3 regions of the Eisenibacter elegans DSM 3317 genome follow, and region 3 is predicted to be linked to each of the others. Evidence: riboswitches for the same ligand, from Rfam matches in the RefSeq annotation. Region 3 holds a riboswitch; each other region holds the start of a gene.
What was found. A riboswitch is a leader RNA that binds a small molecule or an ion and turns the genes downstream of it on or off. The one in region 3 is predicted to bind cobalamin.

Region 1 (8,066 bases), on a different contig from region 3:
GCCCCGTAATCCATTCGGCACCGGCTAGGGTGGTGGTGAGTACTGTCAGGCAGAAAAGCAGCAGATGGAGGCCGTAGCGGCGGAATAATCGGAGCATCGTTAAATTAGAAAAGGTTTAGGTAGTAAAATGTGGCAGTCGTTGGGGCAAGGTCAGTATCTCGTCGGTGTTGGCCGGTACGTGTATGGTAGCAATACCAAGACCTTGAGCGGCGTGAACATTGTCGAGGTTGTCGTCCAAAAACAAGGTTTCGGCAGGGTTTAAGCCATTTTCTTCGAGTACTTGTTGGTAGATGGTCGGGTCGGGTTTGCGTTTGCCCATATCGTAAGAATAATAACAACGTTCAAACAAGGGTGGAAGTTGGGCAATGCCTGTACGGGCTTGGAGAATTTGCTCTACCCCACGGATATGGATGGCGTTGGTGTTGCTCAGCAAGAATACACGGTATTGTGTGGCCAATTGCTGCAAAACTTTGATACGGGCGGGCGGAATATCTCCTAGTAGGGCGTTCCAAGCAGTGTCAAAATCGTGGTCGCTGAGCAGGGGAAGCTGGAAAGTCTTGATGACACGCGCCCGAAATTCGGCATCGCTGATAAAGCCCTTTTCGTAGTCCCAAAATAAGTCGGACTGGAAAGTATCGCGCCAAATGATGTCTTTCAGGGCGGGGTTGAGGGCTTCAAAGGCGGCAGTGCTGCGTTCGAAAACGACATCGATGATGACCCCGCCGAGGTCAAAAATAATGTTTTTTATCATATGGTATGTTATCAGTGCAACACAGACTGTGGTTTGGGTGTTGTTGTGTTGCTTTGGTGGGTATTTTGGGCGCGGGTACTGCTACGAGCAAAACTACGCAGGCGTAAGCAACTTAGCGCTTTCGGCGACAGCTCCCCCCGCGTGCCCTTGGGTATGTGGAACACAGCCCTCAACGTGCGGCGCGGGGAAGCTACAAGAAAAGACAAATAACGCAGGGATTGTGGAAATATGCGTGTACAGGGTGGGGCTAAACCCCAATTTTATCCTTTTTGCGGCCTTCTGTATTGCCGATATTTTCTTCGACATACTGGATGATTTTGCCGGCGATGTCGATGCCCGTTACGGTTTCGATGCCCTCTAGTCCGGGTGAGGGGTTGACCTCTATCACCAAGGGGCCACGCGCAGAGGGGAGCATATCTACACCAGCTACCTTGAGGCCGAGGGCATCACAGGCTTTGACAGCCATGGCCTTTTCGGCGCGGGTAAGCTTGATGAGTTCGCCCGAGCCCCCCCTGTGGAGGTTGGAGCGGAACTCGCCCTCCTGCCCTTGGCGACGCATAGCGCCTACGACCTTGCCATTGACCACAAAGGCGCGTATGTCGGCTCCTTTGGCTTCTTTGATAAACTCTTGTACTAAGATATTGGCATCGAGCCCATAAAAAGCCTCCATTACGGAGCGGGCAGCGGTTTTGGTTTCGGCCAAAACTACCCCCAAGCCCTGTGTGCCTTCGAGCAGTTTGATGACAAGAGGCGTACCCCCAACTTGGTCGATGATAGACTGGATGTCGCGGGGATGCTTGGCAAAGGCCGTCCGGGGGATGTCTACGTCGGCCTTAGCCAAAATTTGTAGGCAGCGCAGCTTGTCGCGGGCACGAACCAAGGCCAACGAACCAAGGGTAGTGAAGACCTTCTGCATCTCAAACTGCCGGATGATGGCGCTGCCATAAAAAGTAACCGACGCACCGATGCGCGGGATGATGGCATCGACCTGACCCACGTCTTGTAGGGTAGAGTGTACACTAGTCAGCCCTTTTTCCATCACCACATAGCAGTTGGCGTGGTTGATGATGAGCGCGTCGTGCCCGCGTTGTTGGGCAGCCTCTAGCAGCCTTCGGGTAGAGTAAAGTTCGGGGTTACGCGAAAGTACGGCTATTTTCATAACATCTCCTCGTCGGTATAATAAATAAAGTGTTGCAATTTTGAATTATAAAGGTGTTTGGGTAGATAGGTTTTGCTGTTTTTGCTTAAACGACAAATCAACTAGGCTCACATCTACCAAAAACTGGTTTTTGAGCAGTCGTTTGCCCAACAAGACTGGGAACTTCATCTGCACACGGTCGGCTAGGGTGAACTGTGTTGAGAAGACTTCTCCAAAAAGCTGCACCTGCGTAGTAATTACATATCGATACTCCGTATGGCCAAATGAGCTGCGGATGCGCCGCTCCTCAAACTTCGCCGTGCGGTATTCCACCCCATCATACTCAGGATGAGAGGGGTCGAGTAATTTGAATGAAATCAGTTCTTGTCCTTCTTTTTCAATCAATTTGACATGATGACAGTGAATGGCCGAGGTCTCTGCGCCAGTATCAATCTTACAGGGCAAATCAAACAACGCAAAGTCTACAAAATCAATCCGGTCTCTTGTGCCAATAATCCGCTTAGGAGCCGTATTTTTCTTTTTGGTCATAGGTTTGGGCGGCAGTGGGTATACAGCCGTTTGGTAGTTAGGAGCGAAGATAAAGGCTTTTGAGAATTATCTCCAGCTTAGGCCATTATTTCTTGTTGATTTTTGCCAAAGCGAGACATAGGTACAAAAAAATCCATCTCTATCAGGGTTCGATACCCAATTCTAGGCAAAGCGCAAAATATTCTACCCAAAAACAAGGCGCAGCCCTGTCCAAGCGGGCATAAATTCGTACCTTTGCTATGTCAAATTGTAATATTCTAACTTAGGACGAGCACCATGACCAACGAAGCCCGCAAAAAAGAGTTTCTCCAAGAAACTATCCAACACATTGACATGAAGGCACACAACGTCGTGCCGATGGTAGACGCGATGGCCGATATGGCCTTCCAAGCCCGCAACCTCGCTCGCGGTGCGCAAATCTTCAATATGATGCAAGAGGATACGCAATCGACCGTGTTTTTGACCTTGGCCGGTTCGCTTATCTCTGCCGGCTTGAAGCACGTTATCCTTGACCTTGTGAAAAACAACATGGTAGACGCAATCGTCTCTACCGGTGCTAATATAGTAGACCAAGACTTTTTTGAGGCCCTTGGCTTCAAACACTACAAAGGCACTCCTTTTGTAGACGACCAAGAGCTGCGTGAGTTGATGATTGACCGTATCTATGATACCTATATCGACGAAGAAAACCTCCGCATCTGTGATGACATTATGGGGCAGCTCTGCGACAGCCTCGAAAAACGCCCTTACTCTTCGCGTGAGTTTATCATCGAAATGGGCAAGTACCTCGACGAAAACGAGCAGTATGCCGCTTACCGTGAAGATTCTATCGTGTGGCACTGCTACAAAAAAGGTGTTCCTATTTTTGTACCTGCGTTTTCTGACTGCTCTGCCGGCTTTGGCTTGGTACAACACCAATACAACAACCCCGACAAGCACCTTTCTATCGACTCTGCCAAGGATTTCCTCGAACTGACCCGCATCAAGCTTGTCAGCCAAGAATCAGGCATCTTTATGATTGGTGGCGGTGTGCCCAAAAACTTTATCCAAGATACCGTAGTAGCGGGTGAAGTACTCGGCTTTGATACACCAATGCACAAATATGCCGTGCAAATCACTGTGGCCGACGAACGCGACGGCGCACTCTCCGGCTCTACCCTCAAGGAGGCCTGCTCTTGGGGTAAGGTAGATACTGTATACGAGCAGATGGTATGGGCCGAAGCCACACTGGCTATGCCCCTCATCAGCGGATATGCCTACCACAAAGGCGCTTGGAAAAATCGCCAAGAACGTCGTTTCAACGATGTGCTGGCCACCAAAGCCGCAACACAAGAAGCCTAGAAAAACCCTTAGTTAGTCAATAAATAAGAGTCATCCCCACAATTTTGGGGGTGGCTTTTTTTGTTTCGAGGGTTTGGTAAGTATCCAAAATGACGATATTTACGTTATGGTGTCATATCTATCAAACGATTGCCTCGATGATGCTACGAAACACCTCCCTCTGCGCCCTGCTGTTGGGGCTGATACAGTTTGCCCATGCACAAGTCAGCAGCCCTGACTGGCTACAAGGCCAGTGGCAAACCAAAAGCAGCTTGATGCTGATGGGAATGGCTTTTGAAGAACAAATAGCCCTGAACATAAGCATCACCGAACTGGTATTACACAAAACCCAAAGACAAGGGTTTATCTTGTCTGAGGCAGAGCGTCAAGAGCTAATCCCCCAATTAGAGGTGCTCAAAGCCCAGGGCAAGCTCACAGACCTGCGTACGCAAGAGCTTTATGAGGGTATTTTGGGTGCCGCGTTGACCTTCTCGTGTAAGTTGCCCCTAACCGCACATCATCCTTGGGATAAGCACAGTGGCTATTTTGTATGTGGAACGCCAACCGATTTTGATGCGTCGAGCACCCACCTCAACCCACCAATAGATACGCAAGACCTCGTGCAAATCCGGTGGGTGCAATACCAACGCTTGCCCGGCGGTCAAGTACGTTTTGTCTTGCAAGGCGACGACAACAGAGACCCTAAGCCCGAAGAAATGCGCCGGGAAGATGCTTTTAGGTTTGTCCGACCCCAAACTGCCGCCACACACGCCGCCCTGCCCAAGGCTGGTATCACGCCAGAAAATATAGCTGACTGGATTGCCCAAGTAGATGCCTTTTTACAAAGCCCCGAAATAGCACACCGCCGTAAAACAGAGCCAGAACCTGACCGTACGATGGGAGTGCTGGCCGGCTCAAGGCAGGAGATGGAGTTTATCTATGATTTTTTTGTGAGCCAAGGCCACAACCCTGTTGACGGCATCAAGACCTTATTCATCAACATAAACCGGCGACAACATCCCAATATAGCTGCTGATTTGTTGCAGCTTCTGCAAACAATGGACTGATTTTCATACAACAATGCCCCTCCAATATAACCCCATACCCCCCTATGAAACCACTGTATACAATTACCCTGCTGTTAGCGCTTATTTCCACTGTGCTCAAGGCCAGCCCCCTACCCCCCGATACTGTACCCACTCCCAAAGGCTACCTCAAACTCGTGGAGGCGCTAGGCGACCTCAATGGTGACAGCTCGGTAGAGCTGGTTGTCATCTACCAAACTAACGAAGAGACCGACCTCGGAATGGTGCGAGAGATTCGCATTTTCCAAAAAACTAAAGGCAACTGGAGCCTATGGCACCAAAGCCGGGGGGCAGTGCTGCCCAGTCAGGCCGGAGGGATGATGGGAGATCCTTTCCAAACCCTAAGCATCAAAAACGGCCAAATAGTATTAGAGCACTTTGGCGGCAGCCGCGAGAAATGGCAATACATCCATACGTATCAATACCAAGACAAACAGTGGTACTTGGCCAAGGCCGAAGTGGAATTTGGAGACCCCTGCGGCCAAACTACCCGCTTTGAATACCAACTCAAGGATGGGGCATTTAGGCTTGAACAATTTTCGGAAAACTGCGACGAGGTTGCAGAAACCGTTGAGCAGAGACAATCGCTCAGCTTTGGCATCCCCCCACAAAAAAAGTACCCAATGGATGACTTCAATCCCGGAGAAAACCCGCTGGAGCTAGGCCCCAATAACATCGTGTATTTTTAAAAACCATTGTTAACGGTATCGCCCCACAGGGCTTTGTCAGCAACTTAGTTGCGGGATAAGCAAGATTTTAGCGATTTAAAATGCTGATAAAAAGCCACTTATACCCATAACATCCAGATATTACGCAAAAAAACACGACTGTTCGGCATTTATTAAAGGGCTTATGCTATTTTTGCGAACATAAGTTCTTTGTTTCGTAATTTCATCAACGCAAAAGCGGTTCTATGGAAGCATAGATTAAAAGGGAATCGTGTGAAAATCACGAGCTGACGCGCAACTGTAAGTAACGTATCGGTTTTTGTCCTCGCGTACCATTGCCCCTGTGGGGCGAGAAGGTCGGCAAAAATGTTACAAGCCAGGAGACCTGCCCTTTTGTATTGACCCACGCCCTCGCGATTTGGGGCCTCAAGTCAGGAAGATGTATCTGCTCACACCTAATTTTTGAGGGGAATGCCTTGTCCTTTCGGCAGCATTCGACCGAGGTCTCTGCGTGTGTGTAGCATACTTATTTTTTTGACCCAACTCCCTCATTGTTTTTTACGGTGTATCGCCTGTGTGCGTGGCGAAGTTTCGCTTGAAGAGCTTTTGACTTCATTGTTTCACAAAAAGTTAAAAGTCCTATGCAAACGCATAACCTCGGCTATCCGCGAATTGGTAGCCACCGCGAACTCAAAAAAGCCAGCGAAAACTATTGGGCCGGCAATGCTAGCGCCCAAGAGCTGCAACAGACTGCATACGAGCTGCGCCTGCGCCATTGGAAAGCCCAATCGGAAGCCGGTATTGAGCTTGTTCCGGTCAATGACTTCTCGCTCTACGACCACGTACTCGACACCCTCCTAACCTTTGGCGCTATCCCCGAGCGCTACCAACCCCTTGTTGGCGGTGCGCAACCTCTTGACCTCTATTTTGCGATGGCCCGTGGCCATCAGCGCGACGGCCTAGACCTACGTGCGATGGAGATGACCAAGTGGTTTGACACCAACTACCACTACATCGTCCCTGAGTTTCACCGTGAGCAACAGTTCCAGCTATTCCGCCCCAAGGTACTCGACGAGCTCGCCGAAGCCTTACAAGCAGGCATCAAGGCCAAGCCCGTGCTGCTAGGGCCTATCTCGTTTTTGTTGTTGGGTAAGGCCAAAAACACTGACTTCAATACCCTCGACCTGCTCCCGCGCCTGTTGCCCGTCTATGCTCAATTGTTACAGCGCATTGCCGACCAAGGCGTAACTTGGGTACAGCTCGATGAGCCTATCCTCGCCACCGACATATCGCCGGAGGCGCAAATCGCCTTGGTACAAGCCTACAACTACCTCCGCAAAAGTGTCCCCGGTCTGAAGTTTTTGTTGGCCAACTATTTCGACTGCTTTGGCGAAGCGCTCGACACCGTGTTGAGCCTGCCCGTAGAGGCCTTACACCTCGATTTGGTACGCTGCCCTTCACAGCTCGACGACCTGCTCGAACACCCCGCCCTAGGCGACCAACGCATCCTGTCGCTTGGTGTGGTAGACGGTCGCAACGTTTGGCGCAATGATTTTGCCCATAGCCTCACCTTCTTGCGCAAGGCTGTGGCCAAAGTCGGAGAAGCACGCGTATGGGTGGCTCCCTCTTGCTCGCTGCTGCATAGCCCCATCGACTTGTCGCTAGAGACCAAGCTCGACCAAGAACTACAACAATGGCTTGCCTTTGCACAGCAAAAGCTCGAAGAGGTCAGCACCTTGGCCGAACTGGCCAGCACTGCCGAGCCAAGTCGCCGAGCCCTCGCCCGCCTAGAGCTTAACCAGCAGGCACACGAAGCCCGCCGCCGCTCTACCCGCATCCATAATCCGGAGGTGAAAAAGCGTCTCGAAGCCCTCAAGGCCGACCACTTCCGCCGACAGTCGGCTTTCGACCAACGCCAATCAGCCCAACACAAAGCGCTCAAGCTACCGCTCTTCCCTACTACGACCATCGGCTCTTTCCCACAAACCCCAGAAATACGTGCCTTGCGTGCCAACTTCAAAAAAGGCGCAATCAGTGCTGCCGAATATGAAGCGGCAATGGAAGAAGCCATCCGCGAATCTATCACTTGGCAAGAAGAGGTCGGGATGGACGTGCTCGTACACGGCGAATTTGAGCGCAACGATATGGTCGAATACTTTGGCGAACTACTCGAAGGCTTTGCCTTTACCCAATATGGTTGGGTACAGAGCTATGGCAGCCGCTGTGTGAAGCCGCCCATCATTTATGGTGATGTATGGCGCAGCCGCGACCTGTCCGTCCGATGGAGTAGCTTTGCCCAAGCCCAAACCCAACTGCCCGTAAAAGGGATGCTCACAGGGCCGGTAACCATCTTGCAGTGGTCTTTTGTGCGTGATGACCAGCCCCGCCACCAAACAGCCTTCCAAATCGCTTGTGCCATCAATGATGAGGTAAAAGCCCTCGAAGTCGCCGGTATCGGTGTGATTCAGATTGATGAGCCAGCCTTCCGCGAAGGATTGCCACTGCGCCAAAAAGACCGCCCCGCCTACTTGGACTGGGCCGTGAAAGCTTTCCGA
Region 2 (8,066 bases), on a different contig from region 3:
CCAGATAACTTTGTATCTGTTCGGGATGGCTGAAGTATTGCCCAATGCTGACCAACGCACCGCTGAGCTGCCCTACCATCACCCCCACAATCAAAAGTACCACAATATCGGATACCCTCCGTGCCAAAAACAACATCAACAGCAGTACAGCCATTGCCCCCAACATCGCCGCCACAATGACCGAAAATCCCCCTTGTGCTGCGCTGGCAGTAGAAAGGCTCAAGCCCGAACCAAAGACCACGATGGCCACCCCTAGTCCGGCTCCGGCACTGATACCCAATACCGACGGTCCTGCCAGAGGGTTTTGAAACAAGGTCTGCATTTGTAACCCACTGACAGCCAGCGCTGCGCCGGCTAGGGCTGTTGTCAAGGCGCGGGGCAACCGCAAATGGTAGATGATGTTGACCCATATTGGGGGTACTTGTGTGTCCCCCAATAGGCTACGTATAATCGCCTCCGGCGGAATCCAAACCGAACCTAATGCCACATCCAATACAAAGGCCAGTACCATCAATACTCCCAAGCCCCAAAACCAAGCTTGGCGCAGCTTGGGAGGGGCTATGGTATTTGTGGAGGCTTCGTAAGTGGGTAGTTTGCTCATTTGTTCTTGGGCGGTAGCGTTAATATACTCAGGCTTGACTGTCTAGCCAATTGATTGCATCTGGCTGATTGCCAAAGTATGGTGTGGTAAACAATCCTACATATTTTAGGCACTCCTCTTGGTATTGTCGCTCAGTTATCCGCGTGGTAGCGGCCAACCAATAGAGATCTATCCTCTTGGAATCTTCAAAGAACTCCAATCTCAAAAAAGCTTTCGTGTACAAGCATAACAAGTGCTATTAGGTAATAGATTGCGTACAAAATCAGGGAAGTTGATGGTAATACACCTGCTGATGCTTGGGCAGTAGCTCTGGGTGGATGATACTGATGAGGTCTGCCAAGATAAGGTGTGGCTCCACTATTCCCTGCATAAAATACGTGCTACCACCTTTGGTAGTTGTATGCCGGTTATTGTTGTACACTTGTTTTTGGACAAAGGGCTTAAAATTGGCCAATCGCGGGTCTTGTGTCTGAATATCAGCGAGTTGCCTAGCCGAGCTGGTATTAAGCCAAAGGTCTGCTTGTTGGGCCTTGGCATACACCGCTTCAAAGTCGAGCGCGAGGCTGCCCGTGCCTTGTGTATCGGCCCAGGGGTAGTCTGCACCGGCATCTTTGAGCAAGGTAGCCACATAACTTTGGCCAGCAGGTACATACCAAGTCCCTTTGTAGGGCAGGTCAGTCAAGACCAAGGGGCGGGGTTTGCTTGGGGGCAGGGCCTTGACGAGGCGCTGCAAGGAGTCGTAGCGTTGGGTAATTGCCTCAAAACAAGCTTGTGCCTTAGTAGGCTTGCCCAAGAGTAAGCCAAAAACCTTGAGCCATTCCGCACGACCCAAGGGCGAGGCTTCTAACCAGTCGCCATTAGGCACTATCGTAATACCGGCTTGCTCTAGGGCATTCATTCCCTTGAGACTTTGGACCTGAACGACAGAGGCTATCAACACCTGAGGCTGTTGTGCCAATACCAGTTCGTGGTTCAGGCTTCCCCCCTTGCCTACCTCCGCTACTTTCCCTTGTTTTAGGGCTGCTTGTAGTCCTTCGTGTGGGAGATAGTCGGCCTCTGTCAATCCTACCACTGCGTCTAAGCCTTCTAGTACCTCAAACATAGCCAAGTGGGTATGGGACGCTGCCACTGCCCTGCTGACAGGAGTGCGGATAATTTGGTAGTTGCTGCCTTGTAGGGCAGCAGGTACTTCGGCCTGATGAGGAACGAGGGCTAGTTGGATTTGCGCCGTGCTGTCTTGAGCGCTTTGCCCAATGTGCAATACAGGGTAGCCGGAGATGTAGTGGATACTAAAGTTTTGGGCATACTGTACCTGCAAATGTAGCGTATCTGTTACGGCAACAGCTCCCTGATTCTTGGCCTCTTGGCGAGTATCGGCGGTATTACAAGCCTGAAAAATAAAGAGGGCAGCCAATAATGCCCCAAGCCAGCCCCAAGTAATTTGGGCTGTGCGCGTTTTTTGTTTGTTTGTCATCTGTACTTTTCACCCCGAAAGTAAGTGTGAAACCATAGGCAAGGGCAGGTCTTCTGACTTCTCGGAATACTGACACCCTTCCCAACTAGCTAGTAGTCAGTGGATTGTATAAATCATCAGTATCACTTCTGTGTTTAGGCCGAGACCTAACAGCCGAGTTACAGCAGCGGGGGCTGTCCCGGAATTTCACCGGATTCCCTTTTGAGCCATCTAAAGCACCCAAAGCCGAGGGCAAATATAGGCATATTTCAGGGTATTTGTATCAAAGATGGCTGTATGTTGAGGTGATGGCCTCAAAATATAGTGTCATTGGTATAGGCAGCAGGCTTTGTATAGTATAAAGATAGAGACACACACAAAGGAAATACAAGCGTTGTGGCTTTTGGAAGTCGGTAAGCAACTTCTACCAAGCACATTCTGAGGAATTTACCGCAGCATTCAGGAGTTTTTTTTTAATTTATTTGTAATCAGTCTAAATAATTTTTAGTTTTGCCCTCGCAAACTCTATTTGAATTGAGTCTAAAACAAATTAAACACAACTCATTATGCGCTTTCAATACTTCTCTTTTCTAACACTTGCGCTAATCCTTGGGAGTCTCGACCCATTAGTGGCACAAGAAGCCAAGAGCTATACCACCTCGACGAGCAAAGTAATTGCCACGACACAAACCCCAGACCCGCTCGACTCTCTGAAGAGGTACGATATGCCTCAGATTGTTGTCTTAGGCGGCAAGGAAGGGCTTTTCAAAGAAATTCCGGGTGCTGTCAGCTTTATCAGTGCTCGCGAGTTAAACCTTCTAGCGCCTATCAGTGGCAATGAGGTGTTTCGCCGCGCCCCCGGCCTACACGTAGTAGATGAAGAGGGACTTGGGATGCGCGTGAATGTGGGTATACGCGGACTTGACCCCGACCGCAGCCGCAACGTCTTGATGCTCGAAGACGGCATTCCTGTGGCGCTTAATCCTTATGGTGAGCCAGAGATGTACTACACCCCTGTGATGGATCGGATGATAGGTGTAGAAGTACTCAAAGGCAGCGGACAGATTATGTATGGCCCGCAAACTGTCGGTGGGGTAATCAATTACATTACCGCAGATCCTCCCCAAAACCAAGAGCTGAACGTAAAACTACGCGCCGGCCAAGGGGGCTATTTCAGCGGCTTGGTAGGCTATGGCAATACCATCGGCAATGTAGGTTATCAAGTCAATTATCTCTACAAACGCGCTGATGATGTCGGCTTGGTAGGCTTTGAAATCAGTGATTTCAACACTAAGTTCAAGTTCCGTACCGGCGATAAGTCTTCGGTAGGTGTCAAGTTGTCACTTTATAATGAAGTATCTAATGCCACTTATATCGGCATTACCCAAACAATGTATGATGCTAGTGATGAGTTTGACTTTGCCCGCCTTGCCCCCGACGACCGCCTCAATGTACGCCGTTATGCGGCAAGCGTAACCCACCAGTGGGAATTTAGCGAGCGCTTCTCGCTTAAAACTACTGCTTTTGCCAATACCACCAGCCGCAACTGGCAACGTCAAGACTTTGCCTATGCTCCAGTGCCCAATCCTACGGGGGTTGTTTGGGGTGATATAAATACCCCTAATGGGGCTATCTACATGCGCGACCAGAACGCCCACCGTAACCGTAGTTTTGAGGTAGCTGGTATCGAAACACAACTGGCGGGTACTTACTACTTCGGTAATATCGAAAACCGTCTACACATAGGTGCTAGGGCAATGTATGAGCGTGCCTTGGAGCAGCGCATTGATGGTGCCAGCGCCAGCGCCCGCACAGGCCGCCTACGCGACGACGAAATCCGTACGGGCATTGCTTATAGCCTCTATGCTCAAAACGCCCTACACTTCAGTGAGCGCTTTTCTGTAACGCCCGGACTACGAGCTGAGTTTTACAACTATGAGCGCAATATCTTACTCAACAACAACAACCTTGTAGGAGTCAGAAGCGAAAACAATATTACCAGCCTTATCCCAGGTATTGGAGCCAACTATAACCTAGGTGAAAACACCAGTATTTTTGCAGGCGCACACCGTGGGTTCTCCCCTCCACGTGTGAAAGATGCCATCTCTGCTACCGGAGAGGTTTTTGAGCTGGATGCTGAGCTAAGCTGGAACTATGAGCTAGGCTTCCGCAGCAATATCAGCAATTTTGCTCATATAGAGTTTACGGGCTTTTATATGGATTTTGAAAATCAGATTATTCCCGTTTCTGAATCTTCGGGAGGCGCCGGTGCTGGCCTTATCAATGGTGGCGAAACTACACACCGAGGCATTGAGGGAGCTTTTAACATCGACTTTGGTAAAATCGCCAACCTTAACCACCGCCTTGTGCTCGACCTAAACGCTACTTATACAGATGCCTTTTTCAATAAAGACCGCTTTATTGGCCAAAGCCTAAGCGCTGGGGTAGAAGGCACTAATATCAGCGGCAACCGCACGCCCTATGCGCCTCAGTGGTTGCTCTCAAGCGCCTTTACTTGGCAAGCACCTTTCGGTTTTGATTTGCGCCTAACGGCTACCCACGTAGGTGAGCAGTTCACTGATGTGTTGAATACTATAACCCCTAGTGCCAATGGCCGTATCGGCAAATTAGATGCTTATACTATTTTTGATGCTACACTAGGCTATGCTGTAAAACGCTGGAATACACACTTCAATGTATCTGTCAAAAACCTTAGCGATGAGCGCTACATCGCCACACGCCGCCCCCAAGGTATCCGTGTAGGGCTGCCACGTTTTATCACTGCCGGTGTTGAAATTCGCCTTTAATCAGCGTGACTATCGACCGTTTTATTGTAGCAAAAAGCGCTCTTCCTTTGGGAGAGCGCTTTTTTTGGAAAGTACACAAGCTTCTGACTCAAGCGCGCCTTTGTAGCGCTAAGAAGCTTCAATACTACTAATATGTACTTCCTTCGCCGCCGGCAGGGCCTATGTATTTGGCTTCGCCAAAGGCCAAAATCGGAAAGAAAATAACCGATAACAATACCAGGCCTATCGTAAAGCCGCTATCTTTCCCAAAGGAGAGCGATAAATTGTGTAAAATAATGATTGATACGGCAATATTGACGAACGGGATGAACATCAGTACCAACCACCAAGTAGGTTTGCCCACGATTTCGAGCAAGATAACAATATTGTAAATTGGTATGAGCGATGCCCAGCCGGGTTTACCGGCCTTGGTGAAAATAACCCACTGTGAGGCAATAATCACTCCGCCAATAACCAGCGAAATGATGAGGTAGATGAAGAGGCCGCCAAGCAAGACAATCTTAGATACATCAGATTCCATAGTAAATTTTGATTAATAAGTTATCGTGATAAAATTTTGTATTTCAAACAAATAACGCAATTTCTAAACAATCAAGCAAGATTCGTTCACAGAAAAAAAGCGTATACCGTATAGTAGCGATTTGGCGCTTTTTTAGCTTTGTATATTGCGTATCGTCTAGTTCATCGGGACTGATAAGCAATAGTTTTTCAGGGGCTTGAAGCCTTTGAAGGGTTGGTGTTGATATACCCTATACCCAACCACAATTGGTTTGGGAAATACACTACTAGACATTTTTGGAAAAGTAACTCGGAGCTCCAGCCCCGAGACAAGCCAAACCCTCATTTCTGGGGTAAAATAAGCCCTAGCCCACAGTTTTAACTGTGGGGGTTTGAAAATATCCAGTGGCGTGCAAAAAACCTTTATTTTATACCAAAATAAGGCTTTTTGTTGATGTCAGACTGGGTCTTTCGTTACTTGTCTAAAAATACCCGATGATTAGAGAAGCCGCTAGACGCTGTGTAATGGTTAGGCATTGCCCTTATTCAGAAATACCTGAAGCCGTTCTAGGCTTTTGGGATAGGCCCTGAAAGCCGCCCACATAGACAACAAGGCCAGGCCATTGCCTACAATGGTTACCGTCAATAGCGAATATCGTACGGCTTTTTCGTCTTGAAACACAAAATCGGTCAGTGCAGCTACGGCAGTAGGTCCCAGGCCAAGCGCAATGATATTGAGCACAAAAAAGTAAATGGCTGTCGCTAGCCCACGCATTTGGTTGGGCATCATTTCTTGGATGGCTGCCCCTGCTGCGCCTAGCGGCGAGGCAATCAGAAAGCAGGAAATCGTGATGGCCAAGATAGAGCTTTGGCCGGAAGGCATCAAGGTATACCACCAACCTGTTATCAAAAGCCCTACAAAGGCATACATACATACTTGAAGGTTGGCGATGGCTCCGTGCTTTCGCTTTAGCCTATCGGCCAAAATACCACCGGCCAAAATGCCCAAGGTACAGCAGAGCGTAATGACTCCACCATAAGCCAGGCCAGCCTGCACCTCTGTCCAGCCATAAGTACGCTGTAACATTGACGGATACCAGCCTGTAGTTCCGTAGGCGCTCATAGAAGTAAAAGCCATCGCAAAAGAAATTCCAAAAAAAGCTTGGCCGTTTTGGCGGATATAGGCCAAAACTTGCTCTAGTGAGAGGGTATTTTGCTGTACGACCGTCTCGGACTGTGCTAGGCGGTTGCGGCGCAATGGCTCGCGTATTGTAAAGACGAGCGCGGCAATCAATAATCCAGGTAGGCCGATGATGAAAAAGACCATCTGCCAAGGGTAAATCTCCCCAACAATCGGCAGCGCCCACATTTCTTGTACAGAAGCCAACTTAATGGCCAAACCCGCTATCACCAGCGCCAGACCCGAACCAATGTAAATCCCCATCGAATAGATACTCATAGCGAGGCTGAGCTTTTCGGGGGGGAAATAGTCTGTAATCATCGAGTAGGCTGGTGGAGTAAGCCCTGCCTCCCCTACCCCTACCCCAACACGTGCCAAAAAAAGCTGGGTGTAGTTTTTGGTAATGCCACAAAGCGCCGTCATCAAGCTCCATAGCGCAATACTGATGATGATAATGCGCTTGCGGCTGTAACGGTCGGCCAGACGGCCAATAGGAATGCCCAAGAGTGTGTAAAAAATCGCAAAACTAAGCCCCATCAACAGGCTCATTTCAAAATCATTGATTTGTAAGTCCCGCTTCATCGGCTTGACCAACAGACTCAGAATCTGCCTGTCGATAAAGGATGAAACATAGGCAATCATCAGCACAAAGACCACATACCAGGCATAGCGCAAGGACGGGGCTTGGGTTGTTGAAGATGTAGCAGTAGATGACATAAGCTAAGGAGATTAAGTGGGTTAGTGAATGTCTTGACAAAGCAAAACTTTAGCTCAAGATAATACAAAATGAATCACAAACCCCAAAAATTCTCAAAAAATCAGCATTCATACCAGAATAACACTCAAATGACGGAAAGGCTCTTGAAAATACCGACTTGATGCAAGCTCCATCCAAGTCTATGTGTCTTCCTTCCAAAACAATTATACATCAAGTTTATGAAATCAAAAATACTCTACCTCTTAAGAAAGGCTTGTTTTGGTTCTGGAGTTAGACTTTTTGGCCACACCACTAGACATTTTTAAAAAAGTAGTTCGAAGCTTTAGCTCCGGGACAAGCTAAAGTTTGGCTTCTGCTGATGTGTTAGGTCGACTGCTTTTGTTATTTCAAAATAATTTTCAACAAAAACAATATAGATACTATTCGACCAACCGTTCTCTAGCTACGACCGGCGCATCACGGCTTTGTGGATGGTTCGTCAATAATGTGCTATCTTTGTACATAAGGTACAAACCCCCTCAGGAGGACTTTAAGTCAAATTATGCTATGAAATATATAAAGTGGCCATTTTTTTATGTTATATGCCTCTGGAGTTTGGTATTGGGAGCGAGTGCTACGGTTTGTGGGCAAATATTACCTATACGCAACTACAGTCTGATAGACGGGATGCCGGAGTCGACCGTTCGGAGTGTGGTCGAAGACCATTTGGGTTATATCTGGATTGCGACCCAAGGGGGAGTCAGCCGTTTTGATGGGCGCAAATTTGAAACTTTTACGACCGAACACGGACTGCCCAGCAACAACATCAG
Region 3 (8,066 bases):
CAAATGGCGGCTGAGCTGGGAATGGCCTTTAAGGTAAAGCTCAACTACCAGCCCGAGCAGTTTCCTGTCCAAAACCCTGACTTCGTGGCCGAGCAAAGTGGTCTGGGCGTAGCGGATGTGCGCAGCTACGAGCAACGCCACCGAAGGGTATACTCCCCGGCTTGCCTCCAACTCTGGACAGCCCCCCAAGTCAATTGGGACGGTAAATTATTGGGATGTTGTGTCAATCATTTTGACGACTTTGGCAATGCTTTTGAAGTCCCCTTGGCACAATTGTTACAGTCTGAACGTTACCAATATGCCAAGGCGATGCTGCTCAACCAAGCTCCCGCCCGCGAAGACATCCCCTGCACAGCCTGCAAACGCTACCCAAGGGTGCGGCAAATGCCTTTTTATCAAGAACTGAACGAAGCCTTACAGTCCCAAAAGACGCGATAAATACTGAATTTGATATGATGCTATCCAACGAACTGTTTCCGGACATTATGCCCTACAAAAAGGGGTTCTTGCCTGTGTCGGAGCAGCACCGCCTCTACTTTGAGGAATCGGGCAACTCTGATGGCTACCCCGTAGTTTTTCTACACGAAGGCCCCGGTGCTGGTTGTTCAAGCCGTGTGAGGCGCTTGTTTGACCCCAACTTCTACCGCATCATCCTCTTCGACCAACGCGGAGCCGGGCGCAGCGAACCCGTAGGTTGCCTAGACGACAACACGACCCAACACCTTGTAGAAGACCTCGAAAAGCTACGCCAACACCTCCACGCCGACCAATGGGTGTTGGTGGGCGAAGGCTGGGGCTGTACACTAGCCCTGACTTATGCTGTAACCTACCCCTGCAAGGTATTGGGTTTGATTTTGCGCAGTGTTTTCCTAGGCCGTGAGGCAGAAAAACGATGGTTTTATCAGGCCGGAGGCGCACACCAGTTTTTCCCCGAAGCTTGGGAGCAGTTTGTAGAGCTTATTCCTGAGCAAGAGCAAGATGACCTTATCAAGGCCTACTATCTTCGCCTTACCCAAGGCGACGAAGAGGAGCAAGGCCAAGCCGCCAGCGCCTGGAATCATTGGCAGACCTCTACGATGCCCTTCGAGTACCGCCTCGGTAAGTTTGAGGCCCTCGAAGACCGTGGCAAAGCCCTTAGCCTTGCCCGAATTGAAGCGCATTATTTTGCCAACAATTGTTTTTTTGAAAGCGATGACTGGCTGCTCACACAAGTCGCTGATAAGCTCCAGCACCTGCCCTGCATCATCATCCACAGCCGCTACGATGTCGTCAGCCCCGTCCAGTCTGCTTGGGATTTGGCCAAAGTGCTGCCCAATGCCGATCTCCAAATTTTGCAGAGTGTAGGCCACACTTCCCACGAAGCTTGTGTCATTCAGGGGATTATTAGCGCTACCGAATCATTTAAAGACCTATATTTGCAAGGTAAAAATAAAATAGCCATCGACTTCGACGGTGTGCTGCATCGTTATTCCAAGGGCTGGCAAGATGGCTCTATCTATGACGACCCCATCGATGGCGCACGCGAGGCTATGCAGCGCCTCAAAGAGCTAGGGTATTATCTCATTATTTTCAGCACCCGCGCCAACCGCATCTACCGCAAAAAAGGGCACAACCCTGTCCGTGAGATGCAACAGTGGCTGCGCAAACACCAAATCCCGTATCACGAAATATGTACCACCGGCAAGCCGCGTGCACAGATATATGTAGATGACCGTGCCCTCGCTTTCAAAGGCAATTGGGATGATACGGTTGCGCAAGTACAGCAGTTTGTCGTCTGGAGAGCCAAATAACCATACATATACCCCCAAATTCAAGTCCGTATGTTCAAAGTACGTCATTTTGCCCTTGTTGGGGCTGTCATCCAATTAATCTTTGCCTTGGGATACCTTGCGGTCGTGTTGCTAGTTCGCGATTTTAAAGTATCAATCGCTGTTGTTTTCAGCATTATCAGCTCCTTGGTCGTTTTCGGATATTTCATCTCCGAAGACATTAAGCTAACCCGCCGCAAAGAGTTGGAGAAATTTTTTGAAGAGTAATATTTAACAGGCCGAAAATCATAACAAGATTCACTTGATTTAAGGGCTTATAGAATATGATTTCCTTGACGCTCAAGAATTACACCCGACCAAAATTGGTTTGGGAAATGTGTGTGCTGAGAATCAAGAAAATCAAATCCTGTAAATTCTCAAACCTTGTGAATCTTGGTATAATTTTCAGTGCATATAATTGCCCACACCAACTTGGCTTGGGTATCGACAATGTTACTTGAGCTTTGGTTGGGGGCTTTTTTGGGCAAATACATCAGGCCGCGAGCCTATGTTAGGTTGATGTTTACCTTGTAGTACGTTTGCTGATGGCGTTGTTGCTGATATTGCGTTGACGACTACATCGGAAGCGGTTGGTGGGTTCGAGCTGTTTTTGACGATGTTTGGTGTTGCGACCCTGTACGCGGGCACGCCAACGCCTCCACGAAGCCGGAGCCAACTCACGGCGCATCAATACAATCACCTCTGCTTCGGAAAGGCCAAATTGCGCTTTGATGGCCTCAAAGGGTGTACGATCTTCCCAAGCCATTTCTATAATGCGGTCTTGGGCTTCGTTACTTAGAGAAGGGCTTTGTTTTTTGCTCATAAGCCATATCTGGTTTTTTTCAACAAAAGGGTTTGCCTACTTTTGCCAAACCAAGGACACAAGAGATTTGTTGTCTGTGTTGTTGCAGTTTGTTTACCCTTTCTGAGAGAAATATGATCCAAGCTTGGATAAGCGCATTGCGTTTGCGTACGTTGCCTTTGGCCTTGGCCGGCATTATTATGGGCAGCTTTGTAGCTGCTCACCACCAAGGCTTCCGTTGGGAGGTGTTGACCTTGGCAGCCCTGACGGCTATTTTTTTGCAAATTGTCTCTAACCTTGCCAACGATTATGGCGACAGCATCCACGGCGCAGACAGCCAAGCGCGGCAAGGCCCCTCAAGAGCCGTGCAGACTGGTGCTATTACAGCGGCGGCTATGTGGCGGGCAGTGATGTTGTTTGCACTTCTGGCTTTGTTGAGTGGGCTGTTGTTGCTCTGGGTTGCGCTCCAAACTTGGCAAGATTTTTTGGCCTTCTTGGGTTTAGGGCTGCTGGCTATTTTGGCTGCCATTACCTACACTGCCGGGCGCAGACCTTATGGATATGTAGGGCTGGGCGATTTGTCAGTACTGATTTTTTTCGGCCTAGTGGCTGTAGGCGGTACTTACTACCTCCATACCCATCAATGGCATTGGGGAGTACTGTTGCCGGCACTGAGTAGCGGACTCTTTGCCACCGCAGTGCTGAATGTCAACAATATCCGCGACATCGCTTCAGACACCCTGGCCGGCAAACGCTCGCTACCAGTACGTATGGGACGGCTATGGGCAGTGCGGTATCATGCAGCGCTCTTGTTGTTGGGTTTTGGTGGAGGTGTAGCCTATGTTTTTGCCCAAGGTCTTAGTCCTTGGGCTTGGTTGTTTGTGCTGAGTGCTCCCTTGTTTTGGAAACAATGGCAAGGTGTAGCCACTCATACCGAAGCCGCCGCCATCGACCCCTATCTCAAGCAAACAGCCTTGACAACCTTGTTGTTTGTAGTGCTTTTAGGTCTGGGTGGATTGTTGTAGCGGCTTGAGCTATTGGCAGCTAATTTTTTTATAAAGGTTTGGTGAATTTGGGACTAAGTTTTACCTTTGTAATGCTTGGTAATACATCTGCTATTCTGTGGATGTGCTTTAATAGGGAATTCCGGTGTAAATCCGGAGCAGTGCCCGCTACTGTAAGCCGATTTTTGTAATGCTTATTACAAACCTCTAGCCACTGTCTGTTGTGATACAGATGGGAAGGCCGTAATAAGTCGGTAAGCCAGGAGACCTGCCCAGCCGTAGTCAGGCAGTAGTGCTTTCGGGAACAAAAGCCGCTGTTAAGGTTTTATCATTGAAGACATATTTTGCTCATGGCAATCTCCCAAAGGCTTCTGGCCGGATGGGCTGCTGTGGTTGTATTTTGCGCTTGGGCTGCTCCTGCTATGGGGCAGTCTGATACGACTGTTATCTCCTTACCTGAGATTTCGGTCAAAGCCCCTATTTGGGAAAAGTACACCGCAGGCAGCAAACGCCTTACGCTTGACAGCGCTGAAACAGCACTGTATCAGGCTACTACGCTCCAAGAATTACTTCACCAGCGGACAGCACTCTACTTGCGTGAGTATGGTTCGGGGATGTTATCTAGTTTGAGCTTTCGCGGTACGAGCGCCAGCCATACCGCTGTTCTTTGGAACGGCATCAACATCAACTCCTTTACACTAGGTTCTTCTGATTTTAGTTACCTCCCTGTAGCGGCCAGCGACCGCATTAGCCTCCAGTATGGCTCTGCCTCATCCCTTTATGGTAGTGATGCTATCGGCGGTAGCGTACACCTACACACGGATTTGCCTGTAGGCCAACAGTTATCGTTGGGTGCACAGCAAACCTTAGGGAGCTTTGGGCAATACTCCGCCCAAGCATATACCCGATATGGAGGCAAGCGTTGGGCGGGCTACAGTCAAGTGTATTATCATCAGGCTCAGAACGATTTCCCTTTTGAGAATACAGCCAAGCAAGGCCGCCCGCGTGAGCGTCAAACCAATGCAGCGTATGAATATTATGGGATGCGCCAGACTCTGAGCTATCGCCCACGCGAAGGACGCACACTATCGATGCGTAGCTGGTACCATCACAATTACCGACAGATACAACCTGACATGTCGGTACAGAATACAGGGGAGGTTTTGCAAGATCAAAGCTTACGCCTGATGCTCGAATGGGATGAAGACCAAGCTTGGGGGCGGTTGTTGGTGCGCGCTGCTTGGGTTGCTGATGAGCAGGTGTATAACCGCAACTCTACCATAGCAGTGAACCGTGGGATAGGCTCTGCTGAGTATGAGCGGCCTTTGGGGCAAGATTGGATTCTCAAACTAGGTGGTACTTGGAATCACATCACAGCCTTGGTACGCAACTATGGCGATGTGGTTACGGAGCAACGACAAGATGCTTTCGCCTCACTGCGCTGGCAAACCACCCCCCGAATAGCGATGAGTCTGAATGTCCGCCAGGCTTGGGTAACGGGCTTTGAAGCACCAATAGCCCCCTCGTTAGGGCTTGAGGCACGTCTTTGGGAATATAATGCCCACTACCTTGGGTTGAAGCTCTTAGGCTCTCGCAACTATCGTGTGCCTACACTGAACGACCGCTATTGGATACCCGGAGGCAATCCTGAGCTACGCTCTGAGCTAGGTTGGAGTGCAGAGGGTGGCCTAGTCTATGCTTTCCAGCCATCAGAGGGGTGGCGCTTAGAAGCCGATGTACAGCTCTACAAAATGTGGGTGCAAGACTGGATTGCTTGGGTTCCTCTGGCAGCTTTTTGGGCTCCTGTAAACATCCAAGAGGTTCATAGCCAAGGCCTAGAAGCAGGGTTGAACTTACAACGACAACACAGTGCTGGCTGGCATTGGCAACTGGGGTTGCAGTATGCTCTTACTCAGGCCATCAACCAGCGTGCGCAGGGTGCTTTTGACCGCTCTGCGGGCAAACAACTGCCCTATACTCCCGAACACCGGGCAGTCTTTTTGAGCCAATTACAATACAAATCTTTCTTTGCTCAGGCTAACTATGGGTATACCGGATTCCGATTTACAACCTCAGATAACAGCCAGTTTTTGAACGATTTTTGGCTGCTCAACCTCGCCCTTGGTACACGCCTACCCCAAGGCGCATCTGCTTGGCAACTAAGTTTAAGGCTCAATAACTTGCTCAGCACTAGCTACCAAAATATGGCCTTTCGGGCTATGCCCGGGCGCAACTTCCAGCTCAGCTTACGCTACGACTGGCAGCGTCGCTAAATGTACCCAAAGTTAGTTTGGGAAGTATATGGTACTTACAGTCCCCTATGAAGTCTCAAACAAGCTGTGTCTTGATATAAATTTTATTCTTTGTTCTTACCCTAAATAACCGTGTCTATATGAAGTACCGTTCTATCTTTATGCGCAATGCCTTATTGGCTTTGAGCTTTGTGGCGGCTATCACAGCCTGTAACCGCCCCGAGGAAAACACCCCCAATGTTACCGGCAATGTCTATGTGGCTAGTGAAGGCGCTTTTGGCAACAATAATGCCTCTGTAGTGCGATATAACCCCCAAGACAATACTGTCAGCGGCGATCTTTTTGAGGCGGCCAATGGCGCACGATTGGGTGGCTCACTCAATGCTATGACTATCGTCGGAAATCGTGCTTTCTTGGCCGTACAGACTGCTGGTCAGGCGAATGACAAAATCGAAATCGTGAACCTTCCCGACTTCCGTGTGGTGGGGACTGTCCCTGGAGAAGGTAATAACAAAATGGTTATCCCCCGTCAAAGTGCGGTAGTAGGCACTAAGCTGTATGTAACCAACTGGGGGCCTTATGACAGTAATTTTAATAACCCCAATGCTTTTGTATTGGTCATTAACTTGACCAACAATGCCATTGTCAAGCGTATTGAAGTACCTAATGGAGCAGATGCTATCTTAGCTATTGGCAATGAGCTTTGGGTAGCTCAGAGCCAAGGAACTCAAATCAACATTATCAGCGCTGCCAGCGATGAAATAGTAGGCACGGTAGAAGTGCCCCGTGGTCCTAGAGCTTTGGTAGTAGACCGAAATGAGAAAGTGTGGGCACTGTGTAACCGTGGAGTAAGCCAATTGGTGCGCATCAATCCTACCAACCGTAGTGTAGAAGCTACCATCACGCTAGAAATCCCAACCGGCCAATCACTGGGCAGTGCTCTTGCGCTCAACCAAAGCAAAGACCGCTTCTATTACTTGACCTCTGAGGCTTGGCCATCAGCTGTAAGGGTTGTGCACAGTGTCTCTATTGATGGAGGAGCATCTAGGGTGTTTGTTAACCAACCAAGCATTTATAGTTTGTCTACTGATCCCAATGATGGTACAGTATATATCGGTATTGCCCCTAATTTTTCTTCTAATGGCACTGTTTTACGCTACAATGCCGAAGGCCAGTTACAAGGAGAATTTCAATCAGGTATTGCGCCTACAAGTTTTGGGTTTGTAAACCGATAAATACCCCAACACATCTTTTGTCCAATTATGTAATAGCGCAGCGGAGATAACTTTGCTGCGCTTTTGTGTTTGTGGGAAGGGGAATTACACCCAATCAAAATTGGTTTGGGAAACACACCACTGGACATTTTCTAATTTGGCTTTGATTCAACAAGCTACTTGACCACATAAGGACTTTCGACAAATTCACAAAGCTCCCCAAGCGCTCCTTTGTGGTTAGATATACTTCAATAATAAGGGGACGAAATGAACGTACACAACAACAATGAAAGTTATACCAAGATTCACAAGATTTTGGGATTTGCAGAATTTGATTTTGTTGATTATCAAGCATTTTCAGCGCAAATATTCCCCAAACTAATTGCATTTTAATATAAATATTAATGTAAAAATATTTTAATAAATATATAATTACATATAAAACATATAGGCATATTGTTCCAATATAAAAATATTTTGTATACTCAGCGTTAGCACATAATCATCCTATTTTAGTGGATAAAGTTGCGCAAAGGCTTTGGCTACGCGCTCACCATCCATTGCTGCGGACATAATACCTCCGGCATAACCTGCGCCCTCCCCACAAGGGAAGAGGCGTTTGACTTGGGGGTGTTCGCAAGTTTCGTTGTCGCGGGGGATGCGCACGGGTGAGGAGGTACGGCTCTCTACGCCTACAATCTGTGCTTCGTTAGAGACAAAGCCTTTCATTTTTTTGCCAAAGGCCTGAAAGCCCTCGCGTAGGGCTTTGGCTACAAAGCCGGGTAGTACTTCGTCCATAACCGTGCTGACTAAGCCGGGTTGGTATGAGGTAGGGAGCAGCGAGGAGGAGGGCTTGCCTTTTACGAAGTCGGCTAGGCGCTGAGCAGGGGCTTGTTGGGTATTTCCCCCCATAAGGCAGGCTTGCTGTTCAACAGCCTGCTGGAAGCGCAGTGCGCCAAGGGCGGCTTCGTCGGGGTGGGTATAAG

Region 1: it holds a riboswitch for cobalamin, as region 3 does, so the genes downstream of both, metE (5-methyltetrahydropteroyltriglutamate--homocysteine S-methyltransferase) here and G499_RS0102250 (TonB-dependent receptor plug domain-containing protein) in region 3, are expected to answer to the same signal.
Region 2: it holds a riboswitch for cobalamin, as region 3 does, so the genes downstream of both, G499_RS0107740 (ABC transporter substrate-binding protein) here and G499_RS0102250 (TonB-dependent receptor plug domain-containing protein) in region 3, are expected to answer to the same signal.

What each region holds. Positions count from the first base shown of each region.
Region 1 is NZ_AUMD01000021.1:212,792-220,857, reverse strand. Features, by position in the region: gene G499_RS0109800 (site-2 protease family protein) at 1-97, opposite strand, end outside; gene G499_RS19475 (HAD family hydrolase) at 116-751, opposite strand; gene rimK (30S ribosomal protein S6--L-glutamate ligase) at 999-1,910, opposite strand; gene G499_RS0109780 (ATP-dependent zinc protease family protein) at 1,956-2,438, opposite strand; gene G499_RS0109775 (1,9-bis(guanidino)-5-aza-nonane synthase) at 2,715-3,779, shown strand; gene G499_RS0109770 (hypothetical protein) at 3,917-4,825, shown strand; gene G499_RS19470 (hypothetical protein) at 4,870-5,532, shown strand; cobalamin riboswitch at 5,732-5,918, shown strand; gene metE (5-methyltetrahydropteroyltriglutamate--homocysteine S-methyltransferase) at 6,153-8,066, shown strand, end outside.
Region 2 is NZ_AUMD01000020.1:16,877-24,942, reverse strand. Features, by position in the region: gene G499_RS0107745 (FecCD family ABC transporter permease) at 1-601, opposite strand, end outside; gene G499_RS0107740 (ABC transporter substrate-binding protein) at 864-2,075, opposite strand; cobalamin riboswitch at 2,102-2,313, opposite strand; gene G499_RS19145 (TonB-dependent receptor family protein) at 2,621-4,861, shown strand; gene G499_RS0107730 (DUF5684 domain-containing protein) at 4,989-5,381, opposite strand; gene G499_RS0107725 (spinster family MFS transporter) at 5,889-7,256, opposite strand; gene G499_RS19135 (ligand-binding sensor domain-containing protein) at 7,804-8,066, shown strand, end outside.
Region 3 is NZ_AUMD01000011.1:363,305-371,370, forward strand. Features, by position in the region: gene G499_RS18420 (radical SAM/SPASM domain-containing protein) at 1-438, shown strand, start outside; gene pip (prolyl aminopeptidase) at 453-1,790, shown strand; gene G499_RS0102230 (hypothetical protein) at 1,821-2,036, shown strand; gene G499_RS0102240 (TIGR03643 family protein) at 2,332-2,631, opposite strand; gene G499_RS0102245 (1,4-dihydroxy-2-naphthoate polyprenyltransferase) at 2,745-3,635, shown strand; cobalamin riboswitch at 3,695-3,904, shown strand; gene G499_RS0102250 (TonB-dependent receptor plug domain-containing protein) at 3,965-5,887, shown strand; gene G499_RS0102255 (DUF5074 domain-containing protein) at 6,007-7,101, shown strand; gene G499_RS0102265 (NAD(P)/FAD-dependent oxidoreductase) at 7,588-8,066, opposite strand, start outside.